One region of the Cryobacterium sp. Hh38 genome, then DNA from elsewhere that is predicted to be linked to it. Evidence: riboswitches for the same ligand, from Rfam matches in the RefSeq annotation. Region 1 holds a riboswitch; each other region holds the start of a gene.

The links. Region 1 has a riboswitch for thiamine pyrophosphate ahead of E3T41_RS00815 (bifunctional hydroxymethylpyrimidine kinase/phosphomethylpyrimidine kinase). Riboswitches for the same ligand answer to the same signal wherever they lie in the genome.
Region 2: it holds a riboswitch for thiamine pyrophosphate, as region 1 does, so the genes downstream of both, E3T41_RS05780 (YkoF family thiamine/hydroxymethylpyrimidine-binding protein) here and E3T41_RS00815 (bifunctional hydroxymethylpyrimidine kinase/phosphomethylpyrimidine kinase) in region 1, are expected to answer to the same signal.
Region 3: it holds a riboswitch for thiamine pyrophosphate, as region 1 does, so the genes downstream of both, thiC (phosphomethylpyrimidine synthase ThiC) here and E3T41_RS00815 (bifunctional hydroxymethylpyrimidine kinase/phosphomethylpyrimidine kinase) in region 1, are expected to answer to the same signal.
Region 4: it holds a riboswitch for thiamine pyrophosphate, as region 1 does, so the genes downstream of both, E3T41_RS09680 (ECF transporter S component) here and E3T41_RS00815 (bifunctional hydroxymethylpyrimidine kinase/phosphomethylpyrimidine kinase) in region 1, are expected to answer to the same signal.

Annotation. Positions count from the first base shown of each region.
Region 1 covers NZ_SOHD01000002.1:140,637-142,827, forward strand. Annotated here, with positions in the region: gene E3T41_RS00815 (bifunctional hydroxymethylpyrimidine kinase/phosphomethylpyrimidine kinase) at 1-1,099, opposite strand, end outside; TPP riboswitch at 1,082-1,181, opposite strand; gene E3T41_RS00820 (dihydrolipoamide acetyltransferase family protein) at 1,254-2,191, opposite strand, start outside.
Region 2 covers NZ_SOHD01000010.1:110,315-112,505, reverse strand. Annotated here, with positions in the region: gene E3T41_RS05790 (ABC transporter ATP-binding protein) at 1-114, opposite strand, end outside; gene E3T41_RS05785 (ECF transporter S component) at 107-706, opposite strand; gene E3T41_RS05780 (YkoF family thiamine/hydroxymethylpyrimidine-binding protein) at 729-1,364, opposite strand; TPP riboswitch at 1,382-1,492, opposite strand; gene E3T41_RS05770 (Gfo/Idh/MocA family protein) at 1,751-2,191, opposite strand, start outside.
Region 3 covers NZ_SOHD01000017.1:206,672-208,862, forward strand. Annotated here, with positions in the region: gene thiC (phosphomethylpyrimidine synthase ThiC) at 1-1,056, opposite strand, end outside; TPP riboswitch at 1,051-1,158, opposite strand; gene E3T41_RS06925 (response regulator transcription factor family protein) at 1,323-2,191, opposite strand, start outside.
Region 4 covers NZ_SOHD01000028.1:13,455-15,645, forward strand. Annotated here, with positions in the region: gene E3T41_RS09675 (ABC transporter ATP-binding protein) at 1-154, opposite strand, end outside; gene E3T41_RS09680 (ECF transporter S component) at 163-801, opposite strand; TPP riboswitch at 834-944, opposite strand; gene E3T41_RS09685 (hypothetical protein) at 1,285-1,605, opposite strand; gene dinB (DNA polymerase IV) at 1,632-2,191, opposite strand, start outside.

The DNA.
Region 1 (2,191 bases):
GAAACCGCTGTGCGTGTATGCTCGGCGCGATCTCACTGGCGCGCGCAAGAACGCGCGAGTAAGTGGCGAGGTAGAGCGCGTCCTGAGCGAGGTAATACGCAAAATCTCGCTCGGCCAGAACCCCAGTACCGAGATCCTTAATGAACGGCAGATCGAAGATCTGCGTGCGAATCTGCTCGACATCGCGCCACAGTGTCGCACTGAACTTCACCGAATCAGCTGGTGTGGCCGACTCGACCGACGCGCCTGCGAACAGCCGATGAAAGTGATGGATCGGGCCATGGCCCTGACCGACCTCGAGGTCGTCGGCATGGGTCAGAGCATCCTGAAGCCAGTCTTTGACCTCGGCCAGAGACGCAGCCCAGTCCCCGGTTCGCGCCTGTACCGTGGCCATTGCCGAGGAGAGCGAGCATCCGGTGCCGTGGGTATTCTTGGTGGCGATGCGCGGCGAAGCAAACTCGACAACGCTCTGTGCCAGCAGCCCGTGGGTGTTGACCAGGGCGTCAGGGCAGATGGTTTCGTCGAAATGACCCCCCTTCACCAACACAGTTACTCCGGTGCGGGCTGATAGTCGTTTGCCCTGCTCGATGGCCGCAGCCCAGTTTGCCGCTGTGGGTTCTGCGAGCAGAACGGCCAGCTCGGGAACGTTGGGTGTGACGAGATCGGCGAGGGGGATCAGATCACGCAGCGCCTGCTCCGCTTGGGGTTCGAGCAGCCGGTGACCACTCGTTGCCACCATCACCGGGTCGAGCACGACGAGCGGAGGACGGTGGGCATTGAGCCAGGAACGCACCTCGTGAATCACGTCGATTTCGGCGAGCATGCCGATCTTCACGGCATCGATGGTCACGTCATCGCTCACGGCGTTCAATTGCTGGCGCAGAAACGCGACCGGCGGGGTGTGCACCGAGCGCACCCCGCGTGTGTTCTGCGCGACCAGAGCTGTTACTACTGCCATGCCGTACCCGCCGTTGGCCGCGATGCTTTTCAAATCGGCGTGGATGCCGGCACCGCCGGTCGGGTCGGTGCCGGCGATACTGAGAATCCGAGGCGTGGTGCGCGGCGTGATATTCGAGGTCTGATCAGTCATCCGTGACATTCCTTCGCTAGTGCTAACTAGACAGGTTCAACGGGTATTCATCTCAGCTCGCGCATTGTGCGGAGCACCCCGTGTCACTCAGCAGCCTATACGCCAACAAACATCACTCAGTAACCGATGCCAGAATCGTGGGCGTTCAGGACACGCCCCGAGCTCACAGGTCGGCGAGCAGGCTCACCGGGTTTTCAATGCAGCCGGCCACATAGGTGAGAAACCCGGCGGCCGTTCCGCCGTCGCAGACCCGATGGTCGAACACCATGGAGAGTTCTACGACGGTGCGAACCGCGAGTGCGTGTTCGACCACCCACGGCCGCTCGATCATGCGCCCAATGCCGAGAATGGCCGCTTCGGGATGGTTGATGATCGCGGCCGAACCGTCGACGCCGAGCGATCCGAAGTTGTTGAGGGTGAAGGTTCCCCCGGTCAGCGCGCTCGGCGAGAAGGTGCCGTCGGGCGACTGTGCGACCAGCGCGGCGAGGGCATCGCGCAGCTGTCGCGTACTCATCGCGTGGGCACGGTGGATGACGGGAACCATCAGCCCGCGTGAGGTCTGCGCCGCAATGCCGAGGTTGATGGCTCCGTGCTGGAGAATCTCCTGGCTCGCGGTGTCGACCGAGGAATTGAGCACCGGATACCGGCGCAGCCCGGCCACCACGAAGCGCGCGATGAGCGCCGTCACGCTGAACCGCTCATCCGTCGCCGCGAGCAGCTGGTCCCGCGCGGCGAACAGGGCGGTCGCGTCGACGTCGAGCCAGATCGTCGCCTCGGGAATCTCCCGACGCGACGTGGTCAGCCGCTGCGACACGACTTTGCGCAGGCCGGTGATGGGAATGCGAATATCCGCACTCGCCGCGTCGACAGTGCTGGGCGGCGTCGCAATACCCACATCGACTGCCACCTCGACAGCCACATCGACAGCCACGGCCGGAGCGGTGAGCGCGCGAATGTGTTCCTCGACGTCGCTGCGCAGCACCAGACCGTCGTGCCCGCTCCCGGCCAGCGCGCTCGCGTCGAACCCGTTCTCGCGCGCCAGCCGGCGCACGATCGGAGACACGACGGGGGAGTGGCGGATCGGGTCGACCGTGCTGGACG
Region 2 (2,191 bases), on a different contig from region 1:
GATGAGCTGCTCGCCCGGCGCGAGGCGCACCGACACGTCGCTGAGCACGGCCTCGGGCCGACGCGGGAATCGCACCGACACGTCCTGCAGTGTCAGGATGTCGGTCTCAGGCACGGGCGAGGCGATCGCGGCCGATCGCGAAGTTGTCGACGACGCCGGTTTTGTCGAGGGCATCGACGATGAGTTTGGCCAGCAGCCCGCCAAGAAACACGCCGGAGATAAGCTGAATAGCGAGGCGCAGCAGAAAGATCTCCTGGCCGTACCAGCCGGAGCGAAATGCCGAGTAGAAGAACACCAGCCCGGCGCCGAGCAGCCCCGAAAGTGCGTAGGTCAGCCAGCTGTAGTTGCGGTAGCGAGTGAGGGCGAACGGAATCTCGCTGCCCGCGCCTTGAATGGCGGCGGCGACGAAGAGCAGCGGCCCGACCATGGAGCCGAGAAAGACGACCTCGATCACCGACGCGATAACCTCCGCAAAGATGCCGGCGAACGGCCGTCGCACGATGGCGATCGCGATCGGGGCGACGAGCAGCCAGGAGCCGAGCAGAAAGTGCTGCGCGAGGTCGCCGGCCGGACCCATCGTGATCGACAGGGCGGTCCAGGCCTGCACGAATATCCAGTACAGAAAGCCGAACACGACACCGAGCACGACGACAAGCACGAGGTCTTTGAGGCTCCAGTGCCTTTTCTTGGCGGATGCTGTGGGCATGGCTGTTTCCTTCTGGTCGGCGTCAGGACGCATGGGAGTTCAGGCTCGGGCTGTTGAGGGACAGGGTCGCGTGCGTCGCCACGTGCTGCACCGTTCGGCCGGCCACGATCCAGCCGGCGGCGATGACCTGCAGCACGAGGGCGAGGTCGCCCTCGAGCCGGGTGACGAAGTGCTCGCTGTGTACCGTGAGCCCGGAGGCCTTGGCGGTCTCGATCGCGGCGTAGATGTCGCGCATGTGATCGGCGGAAGCAGAACCGGTGCCGTCATCCAGTGGATACAGTGCCCATTCTGCGACGGCGTGTACGCCGGTGGGGGTGAGGTTCACGACCTCGGCGAACAGCCCGCCGGTGGGTGGCAGCGTGCAGGTGACTTCGCCGGGGCAGCCGCGGGAGAATTGCACGGTTGCCGTGACGTGGGCTCCGCTGCGGCTCGCACCGGCGACGACCTGGCTGACGTAGCGCAGCAGGTCGGGTTCGGCGCCGGACAGGTAGGTGCTGACGACGCCGGTTTGAAGTGCGAGCCCGGTCGAATCTGCCTGCTGGAGCGCGTCGAGAATGACGGCGGCGTAGTCGTCGCGCATGACGGCGAGGGTGAGGCGCGCGCCAATGCCGAATTCCGCCGGTGTGGCTGTGAAGGTTTCTGGAATGATCGTGCCCATTTCTTTCGTGGGGGCACGGGAAGGACGAGTCAGCCTCCCTGCGCTGGCATGATCCAGATCAGGTTCGACGGTCGAAGCCTCTGCAGCTTCCTCTCAGCCCGATTAATCGGACTCCCGTGTTGATACAACGAAAGTATGGCATGCCGTGGCCGGGTCGCGGGTGCCGAGGCTGGCCCCCTGCAGCCGCCACCGACACACCACTGGAGGTTGGGCAGCACGTGCAGCAATTGTTCCAGCGCCTGATCGACCAGGGCCAGGGCGGCAATGTGTGTGACGACACCTGTGCCGGTCGGCGACGGCGTACTGTGCCCCGCCGTGTCGCTAGCCCGCGATGATGAGGATGCTTGCGGCGATCACGCTCCGGGCACGATTTGTGCACGACGGTGTTATTCGTTCGGATACCGTAGACCGATCTTTGCCCGGATGGCATCCATCGTGCGCATGACCGTCACCGATTCCTCGGGAATGATCAGGGGGCTACCGTGATTGCCGTCTCGGATGACGCGTTCCACTTCGGCCGCTTGAAACTGCATGCCACGTCCGGATACTGCCTGGTCATAGACGTCGACAAGTGAATTCCTTGCGTCGTAAAGCGACACCGTGGTTGGTGCGTACCAGGTGTCCGCGATTTCGATGCGGCCCTCGGTGCCAAGGATTGTGGCTCGGTTAGGGCCTCGCGTCTCGAGTGATGAGAACGATGTCGACATCGCGCCGTTCTCGTGCGTGAGGATCGTCGCGACCGACGCGTCAACTCCTGATCGGGTGAACGTTGCGTGAGCGTCGATGTCGACGGGGGCACCAAGGATATCGTGCGCGAAGGAAACAGG
Region 3 (2,191 bases), on a different contig from region 1:
AACGTGGCCGGGGCCCTCGATCATCACCTGCACTCCGTAGGACTTCGCGACCTTCGTCAGCTCACCGAGGGTGCGCAGCTCCGCGAACTGGGCCTCGTCGTTCGCGTCGGCGATCGAGCCGGGGCGCAGGCCGTCGCCGAGCGAGAAGGTCACGTCGTAGCGGCGCAGAATCTCGCACAGCTCCACGAAGTGGGTGTAGAGAAAACTCTCCTGGTGGTGCGCGAGGCACCAGGCGGCCATGATCGAGCCGCCGCGCGAGACGATTCCGGTCACCCGGTTGGCGGTCAGCGGCACGTAGCGCAGCAGCACGCCGGCGTGCACGGTCATGTAGTCGACGCCCTGCTCGCACTGCTCGATCACGGTGTCGCGGTAGATCTCCCAGGTGAGTAGCGACGGGTCGCCGTTGACCTTTTCAACGGCCTGGTAGAGCGGAACGGTGCCCACCGGAATGGGCGAGTTGCGCATGATCCACTCCCGAGTGAGGTGAATGTCCTTGCCGGTGGAGAGATCCATCAGGGTGTCGGCGCCCCAGCGGGCCGCCCAGACCATCTTCTCGACCTCTTCGGCGATCGACGAGGTCACCGCCGAGTTGCCGATGTTCGCGTTGATCTTCACGGTGAAGGCCTTGCCGATGATCATCGGCTCGCTCTCCGGATGCTTGTGGTTGGCCGGAATGACGGCCCGGCCGCGCGCCACCTCGTCGCGGACAAGCTCGACCGAGACGCCCTCGCGCGCGGCGATGTAGGCCATCTCCGGCGTGACAATGCCGGCGCGGGCCCAGACCAGCTGGGTGGCAGCGCCATCGATGGGCAGCGGATGCTCCCACCCGGCCCGAGTCTGCGGCAGCCCCGTCTCGAGATCGATGGTGGCCGTCTCGTCGGTGTACGGGCCGGACGTGTCGTACAGGTCGAAGTGTTCGCCGTTGCTGAGGTTCACCCGGCGAACGGGAACTTCGAGTCCGGGCCAGTCCTTTACCGGTTCGTAGCGTTTGCTGCTGCCCTGGATCGGGCCGGTCGTGACCGTTTTTGACATGGTTGTTTCATCAATTGTGCGCATTGGTTTCGAACTTCCTACGCCGGCATTACCCGGACAGGTTCAACGGTCGACGGCCCTGGCCGTCCTCTCAGCTCGCTGGTGCGCGCTCCCGTGGTTGGTGTGTCTTCTGACTCCTTCACCCTAGCGCTGGTTGCGCGCTCGGGTCCTACCGGGGTCGCGGTCACCGCGCCCGTTGGGGGCCATCGCTCCGGGCATCGCTGGCGCTATGACCGGGAACTGGCGCCCGAGTCTGCGGGTGCCAGGCATAGCTGGCGCTGGGCATCCGCTTAGCGAGCGAGGGCGGCCAGCTCGACGCGGGTCGAGGCACCGACCTTGCGCAGCAGGTTGGCCACGTGAAACTTCACTGTGTTCTCGCTGATGGTCAGGGCCTGTGCGATGGCCTTGTTGCGCGCCCCAGAGGCGACGAGTTCGAGCACGCCGCGTTCGCGTGGGCTGAGGCCCCAGGCCGCGGCGGTGGTGACGGATGCCGTGGGCGCGTCGAGCGGCAGCGACACGGCCATCTCGGAGCCCCAGCCGGCGGTGGCCTCCACGTTGAGTGTGCCGCTGAGCGCGACGACGCGGGCGGCGAGCTGACGCACGCTCGGAACCTCGGCATCGAGGTTGCCCGGACCGTCGTCCCGAATGCGGATGAGCAGGTTACTTCCGTCGCAGTCCCACTGCACGCGCACCCGCGCGACCCCGGCCTGTTCGACGAGGGCGAGTACGGCGCCGCGAACGATGGCGCGGGCTTCGTGGGCGACCTCGCCGGGCAATGCCCGACCGTTCACCGGCGGCTCGATGAACTGCACGTCGAGGTCGCCGAAGCGCACGAGCGGGCGCAGGTCGTTCCTGAGACGTTCGAAGGCGCGGGCGACGGGTTCCTCGGTGAGACTGCGATCGAGGTCGCTCACCGCGCGCAGGGCGACCATCGCGGCGGCGGCGAGTTCGGTGGCCTTCTGTCGGGCGGCGGTGTCACTCGTGCTGCCGGAGCGCAGCACAGCAAGCAGGGATTCCAGCGTGGTGGCGTGTGCGTCGGTGAGGTCGGCGATGAGTTTGGAACGTTCGGCGGCTGCGCTGCGCGCTGTTTGAACCGGGGAGTTTGCGGGGAGCGTCGAGCGTTTTGCGGTCGTGGCGGATGACGCGGCCGGTTCGGCTG
Region 4 (2,191 bases), on a different contig from region 1:
TTCCCGAACCGGATGCACCGAGCAGGAGAATCCGCTCGCCAGGCTCGATGCGGAGGGACAGCTCGCTCACCGCCCAGCGCCGCCGACCGGAATGGCGCCAACCCCAGTCGCGGGCGTCGACGGATGCACCTCCCCGCGTCGCGCCCACCGGCATCCGCTCGCCTAGATCGCGGTTCGACCGGCGATGCGACCCGCCGCGAAGCGGTTGAGCGCGCCCGTGCGAGCCAGGCCGCGCGCAGCGAACCAGGACAGGAGCCCGGCGATAACGACGCCCGAAATAATCGCGCTCACGATATAAATCGTCGCGAATGCGCTCGCTGAACCGGGATACCACAGCACCAGGTCGTTGATGGCCATGGCAAGTCCGGCCCCAGCGCCCGCCAACAACACGACGTACAGACGATAGTTCGTGTAGAGGAACAGAGCGAAGACAAGCTCGGCGCCAAGTCCCTGCACCAGGCCTGACACCAGAGTCAGTGGTCCCCATTGGTTGCCGATCAGCGTGGAAACGACGGCGGCTAGGAGCTCCGTGTAGAGCGCGGCCCCGGGTTTGCGAATGATGAGACCACCGAGCACGCCAGCGAACAGCCAGCCTCCGCCCAGGAGAGCCGACAGGCCCGGCAGCAGCGGCGAAAGCAGACCGCTCAGGGGGTTGCTCGCCTGATTCCAGACGAGGAAGATGACACCGCTCGCGACGCCGATGACGCTGGCGACGACGATGTCGACGACGCGCCAGCGAAAGTTGCGCTTCGTGGCTCCCGCCGGAGCGGATTGCTTGAGTGAACTCGTTGTAGCGTGCACTGTTTCGTGCCCTTTCCGTAGGTGAATACAGGGCACGGGATTGAGAAGCCTCCCTGCGCTGGCATGATCCAGATCAGGTTCGACGGTCGAAGCTTGGTCAGCTTCCTCTCAGCCCGGTGTACCGGACTCCCGTGATCATAATCAAGTATAGTGCCCCGTTTAGACTGACGACATGGGGATCACGACATGAGCATCGGCATTCTGCTCGTTTTGGCGGGCCTGTACCTGCTGCTCATGCGCCGGTTCGTTCTACGGCGGCGGCGAATTGCGCAGGGTCTGCCGGTGAGCGGCCCCTGGCACTTTCCGGCCTGGCTGCGCCCAAGAGTGCCGCGCTGGGCGCGGCGACGCTTCGCGCGTCGCCCGCGCCGTCCGCGCGCCGCGCGGCGGTTGCGCCACACCCGCCCGGGCCCACCTTAGCTCCGTGGGCCCATGATCTATCATGGGCCCGGTTTCCGGGCCCGGGCCCCGTCGTGCAGAAAGCGACTACTTCTTTAGGGCTCGAATCACCCGGGCCAAGGCGCGGCCGGTGACTATAAGGAACGGCACACCGACGGCGAGCAGGGCGATGACGTTCGGCTCGAACCGGGCTGTACCGCCCGACTTGACGTACGCGCCGATCGGCAGCGAAACGCCGCCTCCTCCCCCGCCGGACCCGGCCTCACCGGCATCACCGCCGCCGAAGCCGTAGTAGGCGAGCGCGACGGGCACCAGAGTGACGCCATCGATCTGTACAGGGTCACCGTACGCCGACTTCACACCGGCGGAACGGAACGTTTCTGCGAGTTTTTCCGGGAGGCTGGTCATGCCATCAGGTTAGCGTGGCTGAGACTTCAGGGGCGAGGTGTGAAGTGCGAAGCCGGGCGCACGGTTCCCGCTCCGAATCGCTCGGTCACGGTATCCACGGCCAGCTCCGCGCCCCGCCAGTCCTCGTCCGGGTCCCAGAGTCCAACCGATCCAGACGCCGTGCCGAGCTGCTCCGCACGCACCCCGATCAGACGCACCCGAATGCCGGAGGCTGCCAGCAGGTCGAACGCCGCCACCGCTTCCTCGTAGATGCGCCGGCCCACATTGCTAGGTTCGGCGAGGGTGCGCGACCGGGTCACCGTACTGAAGTCGGTGTAGCGCAGCTTGAGGGCGACCCGCCGGGCCACGAGATCACCCCGACGCAGCCGCACGGCAACGAGGTCGCACTGCCGCAGCAATTCGCTGCGCAACCGGTCGATATCCGTCATATCGTGTTCAAAGGTCACCTCGTGACCGACGCTCTTCTCCTCCCGCTCGAGCGTCACCGCGCGCGGGTCGCGACCCCAGGACAGGTCGAACAGTTTCTGACCGGATACCTCCCCCAGCGCTTTGCGCAGTACCGTCAGCGGCGTGTGCGCGATGTCGC